DNA from 2 places in the Lactobacillus sp. A27 genome. Region 1 is predicted to be linked to the other one. Evidence: riboswitches for the same ligand, from Rfam matches in the RefSeq annotation. Region 1 holds a riboswitch; the other holds the start of a gene.
The links. Region 1 has a riboswitch for lysine ahead of lysA (diaminopimelate decarboxylase). Riboswitches for the same ligand answer to the same signal wherever they lie in the genome.
Positions count from the first base shown of each region.

Region 2: another riboswitch for lysine. It lies ahead of JEM49_RS01055 (ABC transporter substrate-binding protein/permease); the one in region 1 lies ahead of lysA (diaminopimelate decarboxylase).

Region 1 is NZ_JAEHNT010000084.1:5,259-18,059, reverse strand. Features, by position in the region: gene JEM49_RS08830 (ribonuclease J) at 1-559, shown strand, start outside; gene JEM49_RS08825 (tetratricopeptide repeat protein) at 562-1,395, shown strand; gene tuf (elongation factor Tu) at 1,585-2,775, shown strand; gene tig (trigger factor) at 2,920-4,251, shown strand; gene clpX (ATP-dependent Clp protease ATP-binding subunit ClpX) at 4,382-5,656, shown strand; gene yihA (ribosome biogenesis GTP-binding protein YihA/YsxC) at 5,646-6,236, shown strand; gene yjeM (glutamate/gamma-aminobutyrate family transporter YjeM) at 6,360-7,868, shown strand; gene dapF (diaminopimelate epimerase) at 7,910-8,914, opposite strand; gene JEM49_RS08790 (aspartate kinase) at 8,907-10,280, opposite strand; lysine riboswitch at 10,485-10,657, shown strand; gene lysA (diaminopimelate decarboxylase) at 10,751-12,067, shown strand; gene dapD (2,3,4,5-tetrahydropyridine-2,6-dicarboxylate N-acetyltransferase) at 12,087-12,797, shown strand; gene JEM49_RS08775 (N-acetyldiaminopimelate deacetylase) at 12,800-12,801, shown strand, end outside.
Region 2 is NZ_JAEHNT010000006.1:32,548-45,348, forward strand. Features, by position in the region: gene JEM49_RS01040 (HNH endonuclease) at 1-524, shown strand, start outside; gene JEM49_RS01045 (DUF805 domain-containing protein) at 623-1,555, opposite strand; gene JEM49_RS01050 (amino acid ABC transporter ATP-binding protein) at 1,636-2,391, opposite strand; gene JEM49_RS01055 (ABC transporter substrate-binding protein/permease) at 2,391-4,004, opposite strand; lysine riboswitch at 4,110-4,283, opposite strand; gene JEM49_RS01060 (DNA-3-methyladenine glycosylase) at 4,332-4,964, opposite strand; gene JEM49_RS01065 (DUF488 domain-containing protein) at 5,034-5,396, shown strand; gene JEM49_RS01070 (TerC family protein) at 5,434-6,222, opposite strand; gene JEM49_RS01075 (methylated-DNA--[protein]-cysteine S-methyltransferase) at 6,209-6,727, opposite strand; gene JEM49_RS01080 (NAD-dependent protein deacylase) at 6,777-7,481, opposite strand; gene JEM49_RS01085 (hypothetical protein) at 7,573-8,052, shown strand; gene cls (cardiolipin synthase) at 8,047-9,504, opposite strand; gene JEM49_RS01095 (alpha/beta hydrolase) at 9,526-10,452, opposite strand; gene JEM49_RS01100 (ribonuclease H family protein) at 10,540-11,298, shown strand; gene JEM49_RS01105 (DUF1002 domain-containing protein) at 11,344-12,288, opposite strand; gene JEM49_RS01110 (glycosyltransferase family 2 protein) at 12,447-12,801, shown strand, end outside.

The sequences.
Region 1 (12,801 bases):
GAGTCCTAAGAATATCTATATTACTAAAAATGGTGATTGCTTAGACTACGACTTTAAGAGGAAACGCTTCTACTTATCTGATCCTGTCCCTGGTGAAGACACTATGATCGATGGCTCAGGTGTTGGTGATGTAGGTAACATTGTTTTGCGCGATCGAGAAGTGCTTTCTGATGATGGTATTTTCATTGCTGTAGTTACAATTGATCGTAAAAAGAAAAAGATTATCGCAGAACCTAAAGTAACTAGCCGTGGATTTGTCTACATTAAAGCCAATAGACAGTTGATGAATGATTCAATTGATGTGATTAAAAAGGCAATTAACAGCAACTTCGAGCACAAGAAGTTTGATTGGACAGAATTAAAGCAAGATATTCGCAGCGATTTGGAGAAATTCTTATATAAGAAAACAAATCGTCGTCCCGTTATTTTGCCAGTTGTGATGGAAGTAAACCAAAACCGTCATCGTGCTATGCAAAAGCGTAATGAGAAAAAGCAAGAAAATAACAAATCACATTCATCAAACAATAAAACAAGAAATAATAAAGAAAAGAAAGAATAATTATGACATCAGTAAGTCAAAAGAATTTATTGAAACTTGCTGAAGAAAATAAGCACAAGGGAGATCTTGCTGCGGCAATTCAAAATTTAGAAGAAGCATTGCGAGGAGAGCATTCATTAGATGTGATCTTGGAGCTTTGTGATCTCTATTGTGCAAATAAACAAGAAGATCAGGCCTATGCTTTAATTAAAGAAGAGCCTGATCTTTTTTCTAATAAGCAAGTATATCGGATGTATTGTAAAGTTTTAAAGGAAAATAACTTTTTAATAGAAGCTTTACAGTTAAAAGAAATTACAGGGTTAGAATTACCTTTTAAGGTGCAGCCTGTTTCTGAAGAAAAGCAACAGCAAATTATGCAGTCTTTTAAGGCAAAAAAGCAGGTTAACCAAATGGATTATGAAAGCTTGCATAAATTAAATTTGGTTAATTTTACAACTTTTGCTCAAAGTATTTTATTAGAACCTATTTCAGAATTCGCTGTGCGCTTATCTCTTTGTGAAGATCTTATTAGACTAAAGTTGAAAGATAAATTTAAAGTGTGGGTTTTGGATGATTTAACCGAATTTATTCCTGCAGATACTTTGCTTTTAGAAAAAGCCCCTAAATACAAAGAGATAATTTCAGCTATTGGGGCTAAATTTAGTCATAATCCTAGTCAATTACCGCTTATGATTGGTGAAACCAATTTAGTATTAGGTAGTTTGTACCCTAAGCTAGATGATTATGTAGATGAACCTGATAGTTTTGCTAGCGATTTGGTAGCTTATTTGCAACAAAGAAATGGCAGAACTCATCAAGATTTATTTGAAAAAATTTATCGAAAATTTACAAATTAAAAAATAGGTAAAAAAGGTTTACATTTTCAAAGTATTTAGTATAATTAGCAAAGGATATTTTCGTTAGGCAATTTAGCTTAAGCTTTTTTACTAGGCAATTGCCGAAGAAAGTAGTACAATATTCAACAGAGAATTATCCGTTAACTTATCTCAACGGACTTCTTGCAAATTTACAGGAGGGTCATTTTAATGGCAGAAAAAGAACATTACGTTAGAACTAAGCCACACGTAAACATTGGTACTATCGGTCACGTTGACCACGGTAAGACCACTTTAACTGCGGCTATTACTACTGTTTTAGCTGACAAGGGTTTGGCTAAGGCTGAAGATTACTCACAAATCGATGCTGCACCAGAAGAAAAGGAACGTGGTATCACTATTAACACCGCCCACGTAGAATACGAAACTGAAAATCGTCACTACGCTCACATGGACGCTCCAGGCCACGCCGACTACATCAAGAACATGATTACCGGTGCTGCACAAATGGATGGTGCTATCTTAGTTGTTGCTGCAACTGATGGTCCTATGCCACAAACTCGTGAACACATTTTGCTTGCTCGTCAAGTTGGTGTTAACTACATCGTAGTATTCTTAAACAAGTGCGATTTGGTTGACGACCCAGAATTGATCGACTTGGTTGAAATGGAAGTTCGTGACTTGTTAACTGAATACGATTACCCTGGTGACGATATTCCAGTTGTTCGTGGTTCAGCTTTGAAGGCTTTACAAGGCGACAAGGAAGCTCAAGAACAAATTCTTAAGTTGATGGACGTCGTTGATGAATACATCCCAACTCCAGAACGTCAAACTGACAAGCCATTCTTAATGCCAGTTGAAGACGTATTCACTATCACTGGTCGTGGTACTGTTGCTTCAGGTCGTATCGACCGTGGTACTGTTAAGGTCGGCGATGAAGTCGAAATCGTTGGTTTGGTAGACAAGGTTCTTAAGTCAGTTGTTACTGGTTTGGAAATGTTCCACAAGACTTTGGACTTAGGTGAAGCCGGCGATAACGTTGGTGTATTGCTTCGTGGTATTGACCGTGACCAAGTTGTTCGTGGTCAAGTATTGGCTGCTCCAGGCTCAATCCAAACCCACAAGGAATTCAAGGCACAAGTTTATGTCTTGAAGAAAGAAGAAGGTGGACGTCACACTCCATTCTTCTCAGACTACCGTCCACAATTCTACTTCCACACCACTGATATTACTGGTGAAATTGAATTGCCAGAAGGTACTGAAATGGTTATGCCTGGTGATAACACTGAATTCACTGTTACTTTGATTAAGCCAGCTGCCATCGAAAAGGGTACTAAGTTCACCATCCGTGAAGGTGGTCGTACCGTTGGTGCCGGTCAGGTTACTGAAATCCTTGACTAATTTCTAACGATATAGCAAAAAAGATGCACTTCTTCACAGGAGCGCATCTTTTTTCTTTTAGATTTGTTTTTTGTGCCAGTTTAAGGTAAGATAACTTAGTATGCAAGAAGCAAACTCAAACTTGACATTGGAGGTATTTTATTAATGTCTGTAAAATGGGAAAAGACCGGTAAAACAACCGGTGAACTTACTTTTGATATTTCAAAAGATGAAATTAAATTAGGTTTGGATCAAGCTTTTAGAAGAGTTAAGAAAAACTTACGTGTTCCTGGTTTTAGAAAGGGTCACGTTTCTCGTGTTATTTTTGATCAATACTATGGTGAAGAAGCATTATATGAAGATGCTTTAAACATTGTATTGCCAAATGCATATTCTGCTGCTGTTAAGGAAGCAGGTATTGCTGCAGTTGGTCAACCACAAATTGTTCCAGTATCAATGGACAAAGATAAAGACTGGACTATGAAGGCTACTGTTACTGTAGAACCAGAAGTTAAGTTAGGCGACTACAAGGGTATCGAAGTTCCAAAGCAAAATACTCGTGTATACCAAAAAGACGTTGATGCTGAACTTGATAAGCGCCGTGAACAAAATGCTGAACTTGTACTTAAGAAGGGTAAGTCAGCTAAGGGCGACACTGTAACCATCGATTACAAGGGTACTATTGATGGCAAGGAATTTGAAGGCGGCTCAGCTGAAAACTACTCACTTGAATTAGGTTCAGGCGCATTCATTCCTGGCTTTGAAGATCAACTTATCGGTCACGAAGCAGGCGATGATGTTGATGTTGTTGTAACCTTCCCTAAGGATTACGGTGCAAAGGATTTAGCAGGTAAAGAAGCACACTTTGCAACTAAGATTCACGAAGTTAAGTCAAAGCAACTTCCTAAGTTAGACGACGAGTTTGCTAAGGATGTTGATGATTCAGTAGATACTCTTGATGAATTAAAAGACAAGATCAAGAAGCAATTGAAGGATCAAAAGGAACAAGCTGCAAACGATGCTATTCAAGAAGCAGCTATTGAAGGTGCAGTAAAGAACGCTACTGTTGATGAAATTCCTGATGCAATGATTCAAGACGACGTTGATACTCAATTGAACCAATACTTAGGTAACATGCAACGTCAAGGTATTGATCCACAAACTTACTACAAGTTGACCAATACTAATGAACAACAATTACGTTCACAATTTGCTAAGAACGCTGCTGAAAGAGTTAAGACTAACTTAGTTCTTGAAGCTATTGTTGAAAAAGAAGGCCTTAAGGCAACCAAGGAAGAAATTGATAAGGAAATCAAGGACCTTGCTGCTGAATACAACATGGATGAAAAGACTGTACGTAACACTTTGTCAGACGACATGTTAAGTCACGACATCACTGTACGTAAGGCTATGGATCTTGTTACTGATAATGCTAAGCAAGTTGCTAAGGCAAAGCTTGAAGCAAAAGAAGCAGAAGACAAGAAGGAAAGTAAGTAATAAATAAATTATTACTGATTTCTCATTAAAAAGCGGCTTTAGGCCGCTTTTTTTGATATTTAAGCTTAATATTTATCAAAATATGTTAATTTATGATAATCTATTTTGGTAGGTATAGGGAGGAAATATAATGGCAAATCAGTTTACAGATCAAGAAGAGATTAAATGTTCTTTTTGTGGTAAAACTCAAGACCAAGTCAAAAAAATGATCGCTGGTAATGGCGTTTATATTTGCAATGAATGCGTTGACTTATCTAAAAAAATCATTGATGATGAATTACGTGCAGATTCTGTTAAAACTGCAAGTCAATTACCAAAACCAATGGAAATTAAAAAACAACTTGATCAATACGTAATTGGCCAAAATCGTGCTAAAAAGGTATTATCTGTTGCTGTTTATAATCATTACAAGAGAATCAGTCAAATGGATGTTGATTCTTCTACAGAATTACAGAAGTCTAATATTGCAATGATTGGTCCTACTGGATCAGGTAAGACTTATTTAGCTCAAACTTTAGCTCGAATCTTAAATGTACCTTTTGCAATTGCAGATGCAACCACATTAACCGAGGCTGGTTATGTTGGGGAAGATGTAGAAAATATCTTGCTAAAATTATTGCAAAATGCAGATTACGATTTGGAACGTGCTCAACGCGGCATTATTTATATCGATGAAATTGACAAAATTTCTAAGAAATCTGAGAATGTTTCAATTACTCGTGATGTTTCAGGTGAAGGTGTACAACAATCATTACTGAAGATCTTAGAAGGTACTATTGCTTCAGTTCCGCCTCAAGGTGGTCGTAAGCACCCACAACAGGAAATGATCAAGATGGACACCACTAACATTCTGTTTATTGTTGGTGGGGCTTTTGATGGTATTGAACAAATCGTTAAGAATAGATTAGGTAAAAAGACGATTGGTTTCGGTGCTGAAAATGAAGTTGATAAAATTGATGCAGATGATTGGACTCGTCATTTAACTACAGCAGATTTAGTTAAATTTGGAATGATTCCTGAATTTATTGGTAGAATTCCAATTATCACAACTTTAGATAAGCTTAACAGTGAAGATTTGGTAAGAGTATTAACTGAACCAAAGAATGCTTTGGTTAAGCAATATAAGAAGCTACTTTCACTTGATGGTGTTGACCTTAAGTTTACTGATGGTGCGCTTAAAGCAATTGCTGATTTGGCAATTCAAAGAAATATGGGGGCACGTGGTTTAAGAACTATAATTGAAAATTCAATTATGGATATCATGTACAAGACTCCAAGTGAAAAAGACATTGAAGCCGTTGAGGTAACCAAAGATGTAATTACGCGTCATGCTGAACCTAAGGTTATTCGTAAAAAGGATAAAAAAGAAAGTAGTAAAGCACAGGTAGGCGCTAATGATAATTAAAAGTAGTAGTTATGCTGTCAGTGCAGTTAGAGAAGATCAATATCCTAAGGATGATTTGCCTGAGATTGCATTATCAGGCCGCTCAAACGTTGGAAAGTCAAGTCTGATTAACACTCTACTTAATCGAAAAAACTTGGCTAGAACCTCTTCACAGCCTGGTAAAACGCAAACCTTGAATTTCTATCTAGTAAATGATGAGTTTTATCTTGTAGACGTACCAGGGTATGGTTATGCAAGAGTTTCGCAAAAGAAACGCCAAGAATTTGGTGAGATGATTCAAGATTACTTGGAAACAAGACCCAACTTAAAGGGATTAGTAATTTTAATTGATTCGCGTCATGAACCAACTAAAGATGATATTGCAATGTATAATTATGCTCAATATCTGAATTTACCTATTTTAGTTGTATGTACGAAGATTGATAAAATAAAAAGGAGCCAAGTAAATAAAGTAATGTCCCGTTTGAAAAAGAACATAGATCTTAATTATGATCATGTAACGGTTTTGACATTCAGTTCCGTAACTAAATTGCATGTTGCAGAACTGGGCAACTGGATTGAAGAAAAAATTAGTAAATAAAGAATGAGAAAGCTGTTAACTGAGGTTAGCAGCTTTTTCTTATGAGATGATTATTAGAATAAATTTACTTAAAAGAAAGGGTGCTAAAATTGAAAGTGTAGTAAAGAAAGTAGAGGCTTCATCTTGGATGATAATAAAACACAGAAAAAGACATTAACTACTTTAAGCCTGGTTTTAATGATCATAACTACGGTTTATGGTTTCGGTAATGTCTCGGTTTCATACCGGCAAATGACTTATGCCGGAATTATTTGGTTTATTTTAGCCGGAATTTGTTTTTTCTTTCCAGCTGGATTAATGATGGCAGAATATGGTTCAGCCTTTCACGATGCAAAAGGTGGAATTTACTCCTGGCTTGCGGGCTCTATTGGCGAAAAATGGGCCTTTATCGGGACTTTTGTTTGGCTGGCTAACTGGGTACTTTGGCTAGTATCTAGTGCCTCAAGACTCTGGATTTCGATTTCAGCGCTAGTTTTTGGTAAAGATACAACTCAGAGTTGGAATTTATTTGATTTACATGGAACACAGCTAATAGGTGTATTGGCAATTCTATTCATGATTGTATCTACATACTTGTCTTCAAGAGGGATGACTGGAATTAAGATCATGTCCTCAATTGGTGGCTGGTTTATGATCGGGATGAACTCGATTTTTATCTTATCTAGTTTGTTAGTCATCATTATGAATCATGGACAATTAGCACAGCCAATCACTGGTTGGCAGAGTTTTATTATTTCACCTAATAAGGATTTCCAAACTCCAATTACTATTATTTCCTTTGTTGTCTATGCAGTATTTGCATATGGTGGTATGGAGACCGTAGGTGGGGTAATTGACAGTATGAAGCATCCCGAAAAAGATTTCCCTAAGGGCTTAATTATCGGTAGTTTGTTTACGATTATTTCTTATGTTTTAATGATCTTTATGACCGGTTTTTCGGTTAATTATCAAAAGGATATCGTTCAAACCGGTGCTAACACAGGTAATATTACTTATGTGGTTTACGGGACTTTGGGTAAAGCGTTCGGTACCGCCTTACATTTGGATCCGCAGACTAGTTTAATGATTGGTAAAATCTTTACGAGAGCAATTGCCTTATCAGGATTAATGGGAATGATGGGTGCTTTCTTCGTATTACTATATTCACCCGTTAAGTCCTTTATCATGGGATCTGATCCACGTCTTTGGCCGAAGGCTGCAACTAAATTAAACAAACATGGCATTCCTGCTAATGCAATGTGGGCTCAAACTGTTTTCGTCTGCTTGTTAATTGCGGTCGTTTCCTTCGGTGGTAGTGCAGCTACAAGCTTTTATCAAATTTTGACCGATATGGGTAATGTTGCTGCAACTGCGCCATATATCTTTTTGATAGGTGCATTTCCATTTTTCTTAAAGAAAGATTATTCGCGTAAATTTAGAGTATTTACGAATTATAAATGGACAGTAGCGCTGGTAGTATTTGTTGAAATAATTGTTTGCACGGGTATTATATTTACAGTTTTACAACCAATTTTGGAACACAGATATGCGACAGCTTTCTGGACTGGATTTGGACCTATTTTCTTTGGTTTAATAGCTTATATTTTTTATCGTACTTCAAAGAAAAAACATGGTTTAACCGATTTAAATTAAATACAAAAAAGACTTGCTTTAAAAAAAGCAAGTCTTTTTGATTACGCTAAAGTTGTAATGTCGTTGAATTTAGGTAAATTATCGACAAATCTTTCATAGGCGGTTTGCTCATTAGTTTCAGTAATTTGTGCATTAGCAAAGTTCCTATTTCTTAAATCCTCTTCAGCAATAGAAATTTGATGAGTAAAGGTCGCATTTCCAATGAGTTCAATCCAGTAATTATTGTCTTCATAGTGAACAATGGTTTTTACCATGCCGCCTGGATTGTAAACGTTGATTGGTGTGTCAAATTCTGCCATTTCTGGTTTGGTTAAACAAAATGCTAATGAGGTAGCAGACATTCCAGTTCCACAAGCATTGGTAAAGCCAACACCGCGTTCATAAGTCCTCACAAATAAGCGATTCTTATCAAGGATTTGAGCAAAATTAACATTAACACCATCAGTGAAGTAAGGATTCTCACTATTGAGTCGTTTACCGACGATTCCTAGGATAGGACCTGTTATTTGTTTTTGATTAACAAAGCTAATTAAATGGGGATTCGGCACGGCAATAGAAGAAAAACGTAAACCGGGATAAAGTTCAGGAGCAAAATCATCTATTAGACGATCATGTCCTAAATTATCAAATGGCAAGGCTTCTTTATTGAAATGGACAGGCGAAATTTCAACTGCAAAGGCAGGAACGCTTGGGGCAAAGTCATCGTCTTTTCTAACGCGGAGACTAGCATTCATTGTATCAACCAAGAAATTAGTTTTTTGGTACTTTTCACTTAAATAACGAGCGACAGTTCTAAGCCCGTTGCCACACATTGAAGCTTCACTACCGTCGGCGTTGATAACACGCATTTGGGCCAAAGCATTTTCTCTGACTGGCTTATTGACTACTAATACACCGTCTGCACCGTCAAGAAGACCAGTTTGTGAATCTGTAAGCTTAATAGTTAATTCTTTTAGTTCAGAATCAGACAATTCTTGCTTCAATTCGGTTTGATCAAGGATAAAGAAATGATTTTGTGACCCATGTACTTTTAATAACTTAACCATGATTTTCTCCCTTCGTAAAAAATTGTTGATAGATAATTTTAACTGCTTCGTCTGCCTTTTCCTTCTTGGTTCCGATCATCATTGAGATTTGGGATGCACCTTGGTTGATCATGCGAGGTGAAATATCGTGATCACCTAAAGAATCTAAAATTTGGCGACTAACAACATGATATTTCTTCATTCCTTCACCAACGACCATGATAATGGCATAATCGTCAATCCATTCAAGTTGATCTGGATTGATTGTTGCTTGAATTTCATTACAAATTTGATCAATTAGCTGATCATTTAGGAAATCATTGTTAAAAATAATTGTGATGTCATCAATACCAGAAGGCATGTGTTCGTATGGCACATTGTGCTTGTACAAGATTTGTAGGATACGTAAAGTAAAACCAGCTTCTTTGTTTAGCAAATATTTATGCAAATAAAGAGCTGAGAATTGTTTTTGGCTGGTTACACCAGTAATAACATTATCTGGTACAAAGTCCTTGTCTGGAACGATGATAGTACCAGGTTGATCAGGCTCATGAGTATTTTTTACGTTGATAGGAATTTGGCCTTGAATAGCGGGAATCAAAGCTTCATCGTGAAAAACAGAGAAGCCCGCATAAGATAGTTCTCGCATCTCGCGATAAGTCATTTTCCTAATGGATTGTGGATTATCTACAATATGCGGATTAGCTGCAAAAATTCCGTTAACATCTGTAAAGTTTTCATACATATCTGCATGAAATCCGCGAGCTAGAATCGCCCCAGTAATATCGGATCCACCACGTGAAAATGTGGCAATATTACCTGATGGGGTGATACCGAAAAATCCAGGGAAAATAACCCGTTCATCAGGTTCTATTTTTACTTGGTCAAGATTGAGATAACTTTCCGGATTGACCAATGCATCGTTAGGTTCGCCTGTAACGATTAAACCCGCTTCTGTTGGATCAAGAAAGCGACTTTTAACACCTTGATGTTGCAATATCATGGCAATTAAACGGGCGTTAAGACGCTCGCCGTGAGCTTTAAAAGCGGCCATTAAGTAGCTCGAATTAGGATAATTTCTGCTAGGTAAAGCTAAAAGAATATCTTTGATAACCTTAAGTTCTTCGTCAGCTACACCAAAGAAATGCCCGATTTCTTGATAACGCATAAAAATGGTTTGGACGATTTCATCAGTATTTTCACTCTTAAGTGTCATATTGGCGTACTTGATTAAAAGATCTGTGATTTTGATGTCGTCATCGTTTCTTTTACCTGGCGCAGAAACTACGATTACGCGTCTTTCAGGATCACTTAAAATAATATTTAATGCTTGTTCTACATTTTGTCCGTTAGCTAAAGAGCTACCACCAAACTTAACTACTTTCATAACATAATCCCCTTAAAGTGAAATTTCATAATTCGTTAATTTAAAAATGGATCCAAACTAAATTAATTTGAATTTTAGCATTATTTTTTAATCTTGCAACAAAAAGTTGAAAATACCGGCCTTGAATAGAAAAGCATATATAGTATAAATTAAAAATCAATAAAAAAGTATTGACTAAAATTTAATAAGAATGTAGACTACATGTAAATCGAAGAGGCGCAACTGACATAAGTAGCAATTACGAGTTAGGCAAAACGAAGACTAATTGCGAAAGGGGAGGTTGCCGAAGCTTAAACCAGGCTAAAGGGATAAGCTGGGTCGTGATTGAATAAATTACGGACTGTCGCGGACAAAATTCGCGGAGCGCTATCGACCATTAGATTAAGTGAAGACTAATCCATTGTTTGTTTAGCGCAGACAATGGATTTTTTTATTGGGTGCTTCGCATGGATAGAGACTAGGGGCAAGATATGAATTCACAAATTTTAGAAAATCAGATCAATCAAGCAGGACATTTAACTATTGGCGGTGTTGATACAGTTGAATTAGCTAAAAAGTATGGCACACCTCTTGTTGTATACGATGTAGAGCAAATTCGTAATCAAATTAGAGCTTTTAAAAAGGTTTTTGAAGAAGAAAATGTAAAGTATGCCGTCAGTTATGCCAGCAAAGCATTTGCTTGTATAGCGATGTACCAACTAGCTGCAGCAGAAGGAGCTTACACTGATGTGGTTTCAGATGGAGAGTTATATACAGCCTTGAAAGCACATTTTCCAGTAGAGAAAATCAGTTTTCACGGTAATAATAAGTCCAAGTCAGAACTTGAAATGGCCGTTAAAAATCATGTGGGCAAAATTATTGTTGATAATTTTCATGAAATTAAGTTATTGGATCAGGTTTTACGTGAACAAGATACCAAAATTGATGTCATGTTAAGAATTACGCCAGGCATTTCAGCTCATACACATGAATATGATCAAACAGGTCAGGTCGATAGTAAATTTGGTTTTGACTTAGAATCTGGTCAAGCCGATTTAGCCTTAGAACAAGTTTTAGCTAACTCAAGAATGAATATGATCGGGCTACATGCTCATATTGGATCACAAATTTTTGAATTGAATGGTTTTGAAATGGCTGCTAAAAAATTAATGGAAATTGCTGAAAATTGGCGTAGTCAATATGGTTATACTGCTCAAGTAATTAATGTCGGCGGTGGCTTTGGTATTAAATATACTGCAGAAGATAATCCATTAAAGCCAGAAGAATTTGTTAGGGCAATTGTTAAAACTATCAAAGAAGAAGCTAAGAATGCCTCATTTCCACTTCCAGAAATTGATATTGAACCTGGTCGCTCTATCGTAGGACCAGCCGGTTATAACTTATATACAACAGGGAGTCGCAAAATTGTTCCAGGTCATCGTCCATATGTAACCGTAGATGGCGGTATGGGTGATAATATTCGTCCAGCTCTATATGATGCAAAATATGAAACAGTTTTGGCTACTGATCCTCGAGCTGAATTGACTGAACATGTCAGAATCGCTGGTAAATATTGTGAAAGTGGTGACATCTTAGCTGAAGATCAAGCACTTCCAGCAACTAAATCAGGCTCACTTTTAGCAATGCTTGATACTGGAGCATATGGTTATTCAATGGCTTCAAATTATAACCGCAATGCTCGTCCAGCTGTTGTTTTTGCAGAAAAGGGCAAGGCTCAACTAGTCATTAAACGAGAAAGTCTAGAAGATTTAGTTCATTTAGATCAACCATATAATAATGAAGATTAATTTTTAAAGGGGAAAGATTATGACGAAATTAGATGCAAAAAGTATTATCAATTATATTGGCAATGCTCCTAAAAAAACGCCAGTTAAGGTCTTTATTAAGGGACGACTTGATCAAATTAAGTTTCCAGAAGGAATCGACAATTTCACTGAAGCACATTCCGGAGTGCTTTTTGGTGATTGGAAAGATGTTGAACCATTTTTAAAAGAAAATTACAACAAGATTCAAGATTATCGTATTGAGAATAATGCTAGAAATTCAGCTGTGCCTCTGATTGATATGAAGAAATTTGATGCGCGAATTGAGCCAGGTGCTATTATTCGAGATCAGGTAGCTATTGGTAAAAATGCAGTCATCATGATGGGTGCGATTATTAATATCGGTGCTGAAATAGGTGATGATACCATGATTGATATGGGGGTTGTTTTAGGTGGACGTGCAATCGTCGGCAAGCATTGCCATATCGGTGCAGGCAGCGTTTTAGCAGGCGTAATTGAACCAGCTTCTGCTACTCCAGTTAAGATTGACGACAACGTAGTAATGGGTGCCAATGCAGTAGTGATCGAAGGTGTCCATGTTGGTGAAGGTGCCGTAATTGCCGCTGGTGCAGTCGTAACTCATGATGTAGCACCACATACGATGGTAGCTGGCGTTCCTGCTAAGGTAATTAAAAAGGTTGACGATCAAACTGAGAGCAAGACAGGACTAGAAGATAACTTGAGAAAGATTTAATTAT
Region 2 (12,801 bases), on a different contig from region 1:
AGGGAATGGATTTGGAGATCAATTTCCAGTTAAACGAAGTTGATTTTATTGATCGTGAACGCATTCGGGCCAAGTATAAATACCGCTGCCAATATTGCGGCAGACGTGGCCGCAGCGTAGATCATAAGGATCCTGTTTCTCTTAGTCACAACAACAGCTTAGATAATTTAACTTTAGCTTGTGCGGAATGCAACCGAATTAAGTCGGATATGCCTTATAAGTTGTTTATTCAACTTAATGATCAAATTTCTGAGATCAATAAAAAGCTAGTTAAGTATGAAGATGCGCTGGGTACTTTGAGAGAAGAATTTGAGCATCGTCGGCGCTATTTAGCGGCTCAAGTACACCTTAAGGGTGTGATCAATGATCCTGAGCTAAATGCGATTAGAAAGCAAAATAAGAGCTTACAGGATGCCATTGATAGTTTACAAAGTGATTATGATGATTTGCGTCAAACGCGCAAGATGTATTTTGATACGGGCTGGAAATTAGCTCGCATTAAGGAAAATAAGGATATTATTTAAAACGTAAAAAAGCGCTATTTTTTGTAAACTCAATTTAAAATAGAAAATGAGTTTTAAAAAGATCATCCCCATATAGGAATGATCTTTTTAATTTTGATCTATCTAATTCGATCTTCTGGATCAAATAAATATTTGTCCCATTTAACTTCATTTTGGACAGTAGGGTGGAAGAGCAAGAATGCTAGCAACAGTTGACCAACGTAAGGAATTACGCCCAGCCACCACCAACCACCGTTAAAGCCTGCGTCGTGCAGACGACGAACAGTGTGACCTAATTGTGCTAAAAAGGCCCAAATAGCTGCTGCAATAAAGAAAATAATAAAAATGATGAAGATTACACCGATTACCTTGGCATCGCCAGAATCAAATTCAGTAACGCTGAAAGGAGCTAAAAGCATGAAAGCAAGTAGGTAACAAGCAAGTACGCCGATTGTCATGATAACTTGGCTAATTGCAGTACCTACCCAGAATGAGGTTCTAGTAGATCTAGCATCCCACTTGAAGCAGTCAAAGAAGTGTTCCTTCAAGATTTGACCAATAGTTGGTATAGGAACATTACTTTTTGCGCCGTCCTCAGGATAATCTTGATCGCTGAACAAGTACTTGCCCCATTTAACCTTGTGTTGGACAGATGGTTGAAGTACTAAGTAAAACATAAACATTGTGCCATAACCAGTGAAGGTAGCCCAGTACCAGTAGCCGCTGTAGCCAACGTCATGCAAACGACGGATCATTTGACCAAGACCAGCTAGAAATACCCAGACATAGATAGCAATCGCAACCACAGCGTCGATTACTCTGATACCCGGATTAAGGCCTTCATTGAAAGCATAGAAGCCAACTACAATAGCTAAAATGGCAATAATGAAGTTGGTTAAGACGCTCCACCAGTAGGACTTACGAGTGGTTCTTGCGCTCCAATCGAAGGGATGCAAGTAGGTTTCGTTTAAAATTTGACCAAAACTTTCTGCGGGTGGTTTTGGTAAATCTTCATCATACGATTTGACGAAGTAATACACTCTTTCATTCATAAATATTCCTCCAATTAATTTTTTATTAATTATAAACTAAAAAAGCAGAGAAGTAATCAAACTTCTCTGCTTTTAAAATTTTAAAAGTCCATTTTTCTGAAGTTACTCAGGAACTTTTGTGTTTTTTCGTTCTTTGGATGATCAAAGATTTGATCAGGTGAACCTTGTTCAGTAATGATACCGTCACTGATGAACAATACACGGTCTGAAATGCTCTTGGCAAAGCCCATTTCGTGGGTAACGATCACCATCGTCAAACCGGTTGTAGCAAGCTTTTGCATAACGTCTAGTACTTCGCCAACCATTTCTGGGTCAAGGGCACTAGTTGGTTCGTCGAACAATAAAACTTCTGGATTCATTGAAATCGCACGGGCAATAGCAACACGCTGTTGTTGACCACCAGATAATTGTTGTGGTTTAGCCTTGATAAATGGATCCATACCAACCTTTTTAAGGTTCTCCATAGCAATCTTACGTGCTTCGTCTTTTGAACGCTTGAGGACCAATTCTTGGCCGATCATGCAGTTTTCCAAAACATTCTTGTTTTCGAATAAGTCGAATTGCTGGAATACCATGCCGACCTTGGATCTAAAGGTATTACGGTTGTAACCAGGTGCCAAAATGTTTTCACCGTGGAAATCGATCTCGCCACCAGTAGGTTCTTCGAGCAAGTTGATGCAGCGAAGGGTAGTAGACTTACCACCACCGGAAGGACCAATGATGGTCACGATCTCGCCTTTGTTGATATCGAAAGAAATGTCCTTCAATACCTTGTGAGCCCCATAGGACTTTTGCATATGCTTTAAACTTAAAATTACTTCGTTTGATTCAGTCATTAATTGTTTGCCTCCGCATCTTTTGGAGTACCAACTTGAACTTGGTTAGCCATCAAGTTGTAGTTCTTTTTACCTTCAAGTTTCTTTTCAATAAAGTTGAAGATTCTGGTAATAGTAAATGTCAAAATTAAGTAGATTGCTGAAATCATTAAGTAAGTTGGGAAGAACTTGAATGATTGACTGGCAATAGTAGTACCAACGAAGAACAATTCAGAAACTGAGATGATACTCAATACTGAAGTATCCTTGATGTTAACGATAAATTCGTTGGTGATTGATGGTAAACAGTTTCTAATAGCTTGAGGCAAGATGATGTGCCACATTCTTTGGTTGTGAGTCATACCAAGTGCACTAGCTGCTTCAAATTGTCCTTCTGGAGTAGAAATAATACCACCACGGATAACTTCGGCAAGGTAGGCACCAGTATTGATTGAAACAATGATTAAAGCGGCAATAGTTCTGTTTAAGTTTAAGTGCCAGAATTGAGCAATACCGTAGTAAATTACAGCGGCCTGAACCATCATTGGAGTACCACGGAAAATTTCAACGTAAACTGATAATAACCATTTTACGAAGTTTAAAGCCCAACGCTTACCGCGAGTAGTTGGGGTAGGGATGGTACGAACGATACCTACAAGCAAACCGATAAAGAAACCAACAATAGTACCAACTAAGGCTAAAAGTAAAGTCATACCAATACCGGACATGATCATGCCACCGTATTGCTTCCAGGTAGTTACTAACCAGTTTTCCTTCTTAGTTTCGTTACCAGCCTTAGGTTGTTCCTTAACGGCTTGTGACATCAATTGATCACGCTTTTTGTTAGAAATAGTTCTTAAAGTAGCGTTAACTTCGTTAAGTAATTTAGTGTTGCCCTTTTTAACACCAATACTAGTTACGGAATCATCATGATCAACGTGGAAACCAGCCATCTTGTTCAAGTTAACGGCAATGATGTTAGGGTTAACGCTGTGGTAACTTTCGAATTCGATGTCTTCTGCAACATAACCATCGATGGTACCAGAAGCTAAACTTTGACGCATGGCTGAGAAGTCACGCATAGCTGGTTCACGCTTAGCACCCTTTAATTGCTTGATTAAATCGTAGTGCAAAGTACCTTGTTGAGCAGTTAACTTAGCACCCTTAAAATCAGATAATTTCTTAGCATTTGAGTATTTACTTGCTTTATTGGTAATAACAACGAAAGTACTCTTTCTGTATGGCTCTGAAAAGTTGATAGCCTTACGTCTTTCAGCAGTAGGACTCATACCAGCGATGATTAAATCAATTTTGCCGGAAGTTAAAGCAGGTAATAAACCATCCCATTGAGTCTTTTCAACCACAACTTTTTTGTGAAGTCTCTTACCAATAATTTTGGCGATTTGAACGTCATAACCATTTGCATAAGAATTTGAGCCATCAATTGGCACAGCACCGTTTGTCTTCTTAGGTTGAGTCCAATTGTATGGTGGATAGTTAGCTTCCATACCTATTTTTAATACGCTGGAATCTTTTTTAGCAGCTTGAGTCTCTCGGCTGTTAAAGCTGAATCCAATAAATAAACCGATCAGGATTGTTAGTAATGCTGCAATCCATCTAAATCTTGACTTCAATGAAAAACCCTCCAATGTTTTCAACATAAAGCCAATACAATAAAGCGTAAATAAAAACCTCGGTGCTTCATCAGCAACGAGGTCATAATCATCAGTATTAAAACCAAATCTTATAGCGCTCCCTGGGGACTAACCAGGACAGTCTATAGAATATTGTTCTATAGCCCAACAGATCAACACGCGAATGTTAAATCCATTTCGGCGGCAGCCCTAAGATAACCTTCATTGTCTTCGCGGACTCTGAATTATCTTGTGGTTGTCGCAACCTCTATTGCATTGGAAAATTATTTAACTATGGAAAGATAATAAAAGAAAAATTAAAATATGTCAAGTCCATCCATTATCTTTAGCATAATTTCTCTTTTTCATATCTGAAACGTAAGGATTTCCAGCTACGTAATAACGTAGTTTTTTATTAGCCCAAATAGGATCAGATTGATTAATACCCACGCGTTTATCTGCAATAATCTCTTGGGCAGGTTTTCTGTGTTTGTCTTCAAGATCAATTATAAATGGAGAATCAGAAAGAAAATGCAAATTCCAATTCTTGTCGTGTATTCCAAAAGCCTGCATCATTTTGGCTGGGCCATTAGTAAGCAAAACGCCGCTTTTGCCGTTTCTGTTTTTAATCATAGTATCAATTCCCCAAACAGGTTCAATTGCTCTGATAAGAATCCCTTGTGGTTCATTTTCTTCTTGACAGGCAACATCAAAAAAGAAATATTGTCTTTGTGCGTAGATATAAATGGTGCCGCCGCGGCGGTAAAGTCCTTCGTTAGCGGGACTGCGATGACCGCCATAAGAGTGGGCTGCACGATCATCTTTGCCCATGTACGCTTCAGCCTCGACAATATAGCCACCTAATTTTTCTTTTCCCTCATTATAAATAAGAGGTCGTCCAATTAAATCGTGTGTAATTTCATCAGTTGGACGATTAGTAAAGTAATTTGTGTAGTTCATTTAACGCCTTTCTGGTTTAAATTTTTTAATCTTAGTTATAGACTAATCTAAAAGAGAGGATTCTTTCAAATGAGTGAAATAAAATTAGTAAGAATTTATGATCATGAGCAACCTGCTGGCTATAGAATATTAGTTGATCGTATGTGGCCACGAGGAATAAGCAAAGTTAAAGCGGCCCTGGATGAATGGGATAAGCAGATTGGACCGACAAATGATTTAAGAAAATGGTTTAATCATGAGGATGAGAAGTTCCCGGAATTTGAACAAAAGTATATTACAGAATTAGATGCCAATGATTTTATGCCTGAGTTTATCAAAACTGTACAAGAGAAATTGAAAATAGGTGATGTACTCTTTCTTTATGGGGCTAAAAATAGGGAACATAATCAAGCGGTTGTTTTGAAGAAATATGTAGAAAAGAAATTGAAGTAAATAAAGAAGCTTATCATAACAGATAAGCTTTTTTATTTTAAATATGCTTATGTCCATGACGTTTAACACGCCAGAAGTGGAAAAGAATAGTCAAAGTTAAAATAGTAAAAACAATGATGGCGAAAACCATGTTTGGTAATTCAAAACGAAGAGGTGGAAGTGCTAAAAGTAATTTTAAGGCGATAATCCCAATTAATAGATAAGCCATTGGCTGTAATTCAGGGATGATATCCATTAATTTAATAATTATTTCGGCAACCCCTCTCATGCAGAGAATACCGATCATTCCACCGATTAAAACTACGACAGGATTACTTGAGACAGCTAATGCCGCCAGAACTGAGTCGATAGAAAATACGATATCCATGGATTCAATTGAGATAACCGTTCGCCAGAATAAAGACAAAACGTGTTTCTTCTTTTTCTTTCCTTTATGGTGAGCGGCCTCACGCTCTTCCTTTTCTTTTTCACGTTCAGCGGCTTGTTTAGGGTGACGCTGATCATAGAAAAACTTAAAAGCTAGGTAGAATAAATAAATACTACCAGCTAATTTAATTTCCCAAAAATGAATTAAATATGTTCCAATTCCGATAACAATAAAGCGGAAAAGGTAGGCACCCCATAAACCATATAATAATGATTTTTCCTTTTCTGCTTTTGTAGGCAACACTTGCGTTTGTGCTGCTAAAACTACGGCATTGTCAACGGAAAGCAAACATTCCATTAAAATCAGGGTTAGGATAATCATCCAATCTTTACCACTGGTTAAAACATGAGTCCAGTTGCCTAGGTCAAAAAATGGGGCATACATTTTAAAGATTGCCATGCATATGACTCTTTTCTAAATCAATTAACCTAACTTTTTCTTTTTGTCCTAGACGATAAGTTCCCACTTGATTATTGGAGAGAATAACTCTGTGGTCTGGAATAAAAATCAAAACAGGATTTAACGCTACCGCATGTGCTACTGCGCGTGCAGAAGTAGCGTTAGGTAATGATGTTGCAATATCACCGTAACTGGCTGTAAAACCATATGGAAGATTTTGCACAACTTGTAATGTTTTTCTTTGGAATTCAGTGCCAAATTCAGAAATATCAATCGGAACATCAAACTTTTTTCTTGTTCCAGCGAAATATTCTTTTAATTGTTCAATATATGGAGCTAATTTTTTAGGATCATGTACAAGCATTCGGTGAGGATAAAAGCTAAAAATGGGAGAAACGCTTTTGTCACCTTTGAGCCCTACGTAAGTCAAACCAAATCTGGAAGCTGTTAAAAAGTAAGTCCATGGTTTGATCGTCACATAATCATAATAAAAAACCTCTACCATGTTTTCACCACCTACATAAATTTTCACTTTGAAAATATTAAATGTTATATTAATTCAATATTTTAAATACATCAAGAGCGTCACCAATAATTTGTTTAATTCCTGATGCAGGAATCTTAGTTTTGTTAATGGAAAAAATCTTTGCTTTCTCATTGCGATAGGCCAAAAGTTGAGCAAATGGATAAACTACAAAACTTGTCCCACAAATAATAACTAAATCAGATTTTTGCATAATTTCAACGGATTTAGTTAAAGTTTCAGGCTTAATTGATTCACCATATAGTACTATGTCTGGTCGAATAATGCCACCGCAATTTTGATGGATGTAATTTTGAGAATATTTTTCGTAAGAAATTGAATGGTGACATTTAGTACAATATATATTATATAGATTTCCATGAAACTCTGTCACGTGTTTATTTCCGGCTTTCGTATCCAAACAATCAATATTTTGGGTAATAAGATCACCTTTTTGATTGCAAATTTGAGCGATTTTTTGGTGGATTAGGTTGGGTTTAGCGTCTGGGAAATACATATTATTCATTACAAATTGGTAGAAAAATCCTGGACGGTTGTAAAGAGTGCTTTCACTAAGAATATTTTCCGGACTTTCTTGCACGCCGTTATAAATCCCATTTTTTGAACGATAATCAGGAATGCCTGAATGAGTTGAGACACCTGCGCCGGTTAAAAAAACGATGTGGTTTGCTTTATCAATTTCTTGTTGCAATTCTATTAAATCAGATTTTTTCATAGTTTATGCCTCTGTTCTATAATCTGTTTGTTTAATTATGAATCCTGTCTTTGTTATAATTAAAAGAAATAAATTTTTTGAGGGGATTTTTATGGCTTATATGTCTTATTTTTACATTGTAGTTAATATATTGATGCTAGCTTATGCTTGCTACAGTTGGTATTGGCAAGCTAAAGTAGAATTTCGTGGACACTATCGTATCTCCTCAATCGTTTGGGCAATTATTTTTATTTGGTTAGGTTTTACCTGGAACTACATTGAAAAAGGTGATCCAGGTTTAAACGTATTTTTAGCCTTATTCTTGTTAATTAGCATAGTTGATGGTTTTTCAGGTTTTAGTCCTAAAAAAATGGTGGTTTCAGGTTACTTTAAGCGAACGGTTAAGTACGATGAAATCTCTAGTGTCACATTAATTAATGTCCCTAATCCTAAAAAGCCATTAGTAATGGCCATTTTTAGAACTAACAATAATAAGGCATATATGATGCGGTTTCGAATTCAAGTTAACGAAGTTATTGCCGCATTGCAAAAATATATAGGTAAAAATATTCCCGTTGAAATCCAATCATAAGATTGGGGAAAGCATCCGTGAAAAACTTTGCAAGGTTCGTAATATACGACCTTGCTTTTTTATTTCCTCGTGAGTAAGCAAGTGAGACTTTTTCATATCTGCTTCAAAAACTTCGATCATTTTTTTAGTAAATTTTTTATCATAGAAAATGGCATTGTCTTCAAAGTTAAGATCATATGAACGATAATCTTGATTCATCGAACCAACGGTAGAAAAATAATCATCGATGATAGTAGTCTTGGCATGTAAGAAGCCGTCTTCATAAATATAAATTTTTACGCCGCAGCGTGTAAGCTCATTGGCATACCATTGAGAAGCCCGGTAAATAAAAGGGTGATCGGGCTTGCACGGGATCATGATTCTCACATCGACACCAGACATAGCGATAGTTTGCCATGTGGCAAAGACGGCATCGTCAGGAATTAAGTAAGGTGTTTGAATCCATAATCTTTTTCTCGCTAGCTGCATTAAGCGCATCATACCGTTACGCATATAGGGAATATAACGGTCAGGGCCATCAGAAATGATCTGTGTAGCAACATCTCCGCGATGGATCTTTTTTTCATCAAGATCAGGGAAAAGCGTATCGTTAAAGCGAATAATTTGTTCAGGACGTTTGATTGAAGCGTTCCAGTCCATCACGAATCGCTCTTGCAATAACAAAGAAGCAGAGCCGACGATGCGCACCTGACTATCACGCCAATGACCAAATTTCTTTTTCCTTCCTAAGTATTGATCACCGATATTGAAGCCACCAGTCCAGGAAATACGCCCATCGATTACAACAATCTTACGGTGCAAATGATAGTTAATTCGATATCTAGTGATCATATTTCTGGAAGTAATAAAAGGCAAAACCTCTCCGCCGGCTTTGCGTAATTGATCAAACCAGGCCTTGGTTGCACCCATTGATCCCCAGGCATCATAGATAACTCGTACTTTTACACCTTGTTTAGCCTTTTGGATTAAAAGTTGTAAAACACGGTTACCAATATTGTCGCTATAAAAAGTATAAAACTCTACATTGATAGTTTTCTTTGCTCGAACTATGTCTTTGAGCAAATCATGAAAGAAGGTTTCACCCTCAGTATAGAGTTCCACGTTGTTGTTTTTGGTGAGAGGAGATTCATTATTGCGGTTAAAAAAATGAATCGCGATTTCGCCTAATTTAGAAGTGTCAGAGGGGCTGACTTCTTTGGGTGCTTTAGCAATTGATTTTTGAACGTTGCGTAAGCCAATGTGGTGTTGCTTATTAATTGAAAAAATATTTTCCTGGGAAATACCCCGGCCGAAAAATGCATAAAGAGTAAGACCAACTACTGGAAAAATAAGCAAAATAATTAACCAGGCCCAAGTTGTAGAAACTGATCGCCTTCGGTGGAAAACGATGTAAAAAGCAAGGAGTGTGTTAGTAATAAAGATAATTCTGATAAAATCATGCCACCAGACCATGTTCTTCCTCCCAAATACAGTCTATTTTTTTAAATTGAGAAATTTATCAACAATATCAATAACGAATGGATTATCATGCATCCAACTATGTTCTGCATCATTTTTGCCGCGAACTTCTACTTCTTGGTAGAAATGTGCTTTAGGAGCCAAAATGTAGCGGATGCTTTTAGCTGAAACTACAGAAATAAATTTATCAGTGTTAGTGTTATCAAGAACATTGCCGTAGATATTTAGCACTGAAATATTTGAATTGAATTTTCGGCGATTAAAAAGCAAATATAAATAATGAGGATTCATGACACTAGGACGGCCATTCTCATTAAGAATATTTACGTTAGGGATATCGCCTAGATAAGTAACACCGTCAAAGGGGCCGGCAATTAACGCACATTTAATTAAATGAGGGAAAGTTTTACTAGAGGCATGCTTCATTTCCGTTCTAATGATGCAAGGACAGGCTAAAGAGTGAGCTACAGCAATATAATTTTTGAAGTGATATTTTTTAGAAAGAAAGGGTAAAACAAAGCTAAGATAATAATCAATGCCGTAAATTCCCACAATTCTTTGACGAAAGGCAACCTGTACAATAGGATGCTCATCGCCGGACCAAGTACCTTCTAATTTGAAGTTGCCTAATAAATCAACCGTAACCTTTAAAAATTTATCGGTTCCCTTATCATGCATTGCTTGATGAACCATTACATTAGTAGTGTAATCTCCACCGCGAAAGCCATGGAAGTAAATAATAGGAACTTGCTTTACTGAACTTTCTTGAATTACTGCCTTGTTTTCGATGTGTCGTTTGCGTAACTTGAGAAAGATACGTGTAGGGGCAAAGGAAGCAAGCAGACCTAATGAGATCATGTTAAACATGCTGGGTTCTTGTTTTAGATCATATTTATGGTTCTTTTCAGCTTCTTCGGCATATTTTTTGGAGTTAAAGAACATTTTTGCCACCTTCTTACATAATTCCCTATAATGAATAATAATTATATTTTAACATTGGGTAGAGATTTTTTGTTTTTGAGGTGAATCATGAAGTTTTATGCTGTAAAAAATGGTCGTGTACCAGGCGTCTACCGCACGTGGGATGATGCAAAAAAGCAGGTAGATGGTTTTTCCGGAGCAGAGTATAAGTCATTTGAAAATATTACTGATGCGACTGACTATCTAGGTTTAAACAATGGGACTCAGGGAGATATTTTGCAAAAGGGTGAAGATACCTTGCAAAATGCCATTGCCAAGATTAAACAAGAAAGTAATAGAGTAAAAAATAAGCCACAAGCTAAAAAAGTAACGGCGCATTCAACCGTAGAGTTTTTTGCAGTGACTTATACTGATGGCGGTACTCGTAATACAGGCGTATATAAGGGCGGCCATGTTAAGAAAACTGATAAAGCAGCGTGGGCTTATTTGATTGAATGGGATGATCAAGAAGTTCATGATTCAGGCGGTGAATATGGTGCAACTAACAATAAGATGGAACAGACTGCTTTGATTAATGCTTTGAAAAAACTAATTGAGCTTGGCTTTAATGAAAAGCATTTATTGTTTGTGCTAGATTCTAAGTATGTTTTAAATGCAATTAATCAGCACTGGTTAGCCGGTTGGAAGAAACGCGGTTGGAAGCGTTCTGGCGGACCTTTAAAAAATGTGGCAGAATGGCAAGAACTTGATCGTTTGCTTAAGCATTTCCCAGATAGTACATTTGAATGGACTAAAGGCCACGCCAATAATCGAGGCAATGAATTTGTGGATCATGAATTAAATCGCTATATGGACAATAAAATGTAAAAAGCATAAAAAAATACCTGATTTCAAAAAATCAGGTATTTTTGTTTACTTAAACAAACCACTGAAGAAATTGACAATGCTATCCCAAATTTGTTGGAAAAGATTGCGGTTTTCAGGAGTGTTGAATTTATTGAAGATGTTCTTAGCACCATTTTCAATTTGGTTAGAAAGCTTAGCAGCTTGGCCTTTAAAATCTCCATTCTTTAAAGCACCAGAATCACGAATTTCAATTAACAAATTAATAATTTGATTCTTTTGATTGTTGTTAATGGTGTTGCCTAAGTGATTAATATTAATTTGATTATTCACAATATCACGAATTTGGCTGTCAGAAATATTTTGTCCTTGTTTAGCCATTTCTGATTTGGCGCCAGCAACCGCATTGTTCAATTGAGCATCAGAATAACCTTTTTTGCCCTTGTTGTCTTGGGTAATGCCACTCAAAGTATTCATTTCATCTTGAGCTGCATTAACTTGTTTTTGATTTAAAGCATTACCGTTTTTAGCATATGAGGCATAAACACCGGCTAAAGCACCAGAACCATCAATCGGAATAGCACTGGTTACATAAATATTAGCATCAGTAATTCCTGCGGTTAAAGCTGCATTTTTGTATTGGTTAGCGGTAATAGTTGTGATATTGTTTTTACCGTTATAGTCTAAAATTTTAACGTTGATTCCAGAGCCACTATTTGTTTTTTGAATCATTGCACTGGACCAAACACCAGATGAAGTGGTGAAATTATCACCAGATGGGTTTAAATATTTAACTAGGTCTGAACCAGTAACTGTAATGGTTTGATAATTGCCGCCATTTAATGGAGCAGTTAAGGTTTTCAGAGTACCTTGTTTTTGTGATTCGGTTAAAGATGTTCCCAGAGTGACCACTGGGGTGTCGTCGTCAGCGAGTACTGTCTGTTTTTTGCCAAAAGAAAGTATCGCGACAACGCTAAGCAAAATTGCCGTAATTAATGTAAGTGATTTTTTCATGATTAATCTTCTTCCTCTTCATCGAAAATATATTCTGTTTAATACGCCTCATTATACTAGAAATTTTTAAAAATTTAATAGGAGCATATTCTAAAACTTTCTTAATTTCGAACTGATTCTTAAAGATGATATAATAAGTAGCAATAAAGGGGGACATTATGTTACAAGTGCCAAAGTTAACTATTATTATGCCGGTTTATAATACGGCACAATACTTGCCACGTGCTTTCGATGCTTTGCTTAAGCAAGTTAATAAAGCATTTAAGCTAATTGTGGTTGATGATGGCTCAACTGACAATTCGGTTGAGGTAGCGCAAAGCTATGCCTCCCGTTTTCCATATTTCAAATTAATTCAAAAGGAAAATGGAGGGCCTTCTGACGCACGTAATGTTGGTATAAAATATATCGACACGCCATATGTCACCTTTCATGATGGCGATGATTGGGTAGATCCAGGCTATACTGCATTCTTTATTAATGCCTTTGAAGAACATCCAAATGTAAATCTTGTAT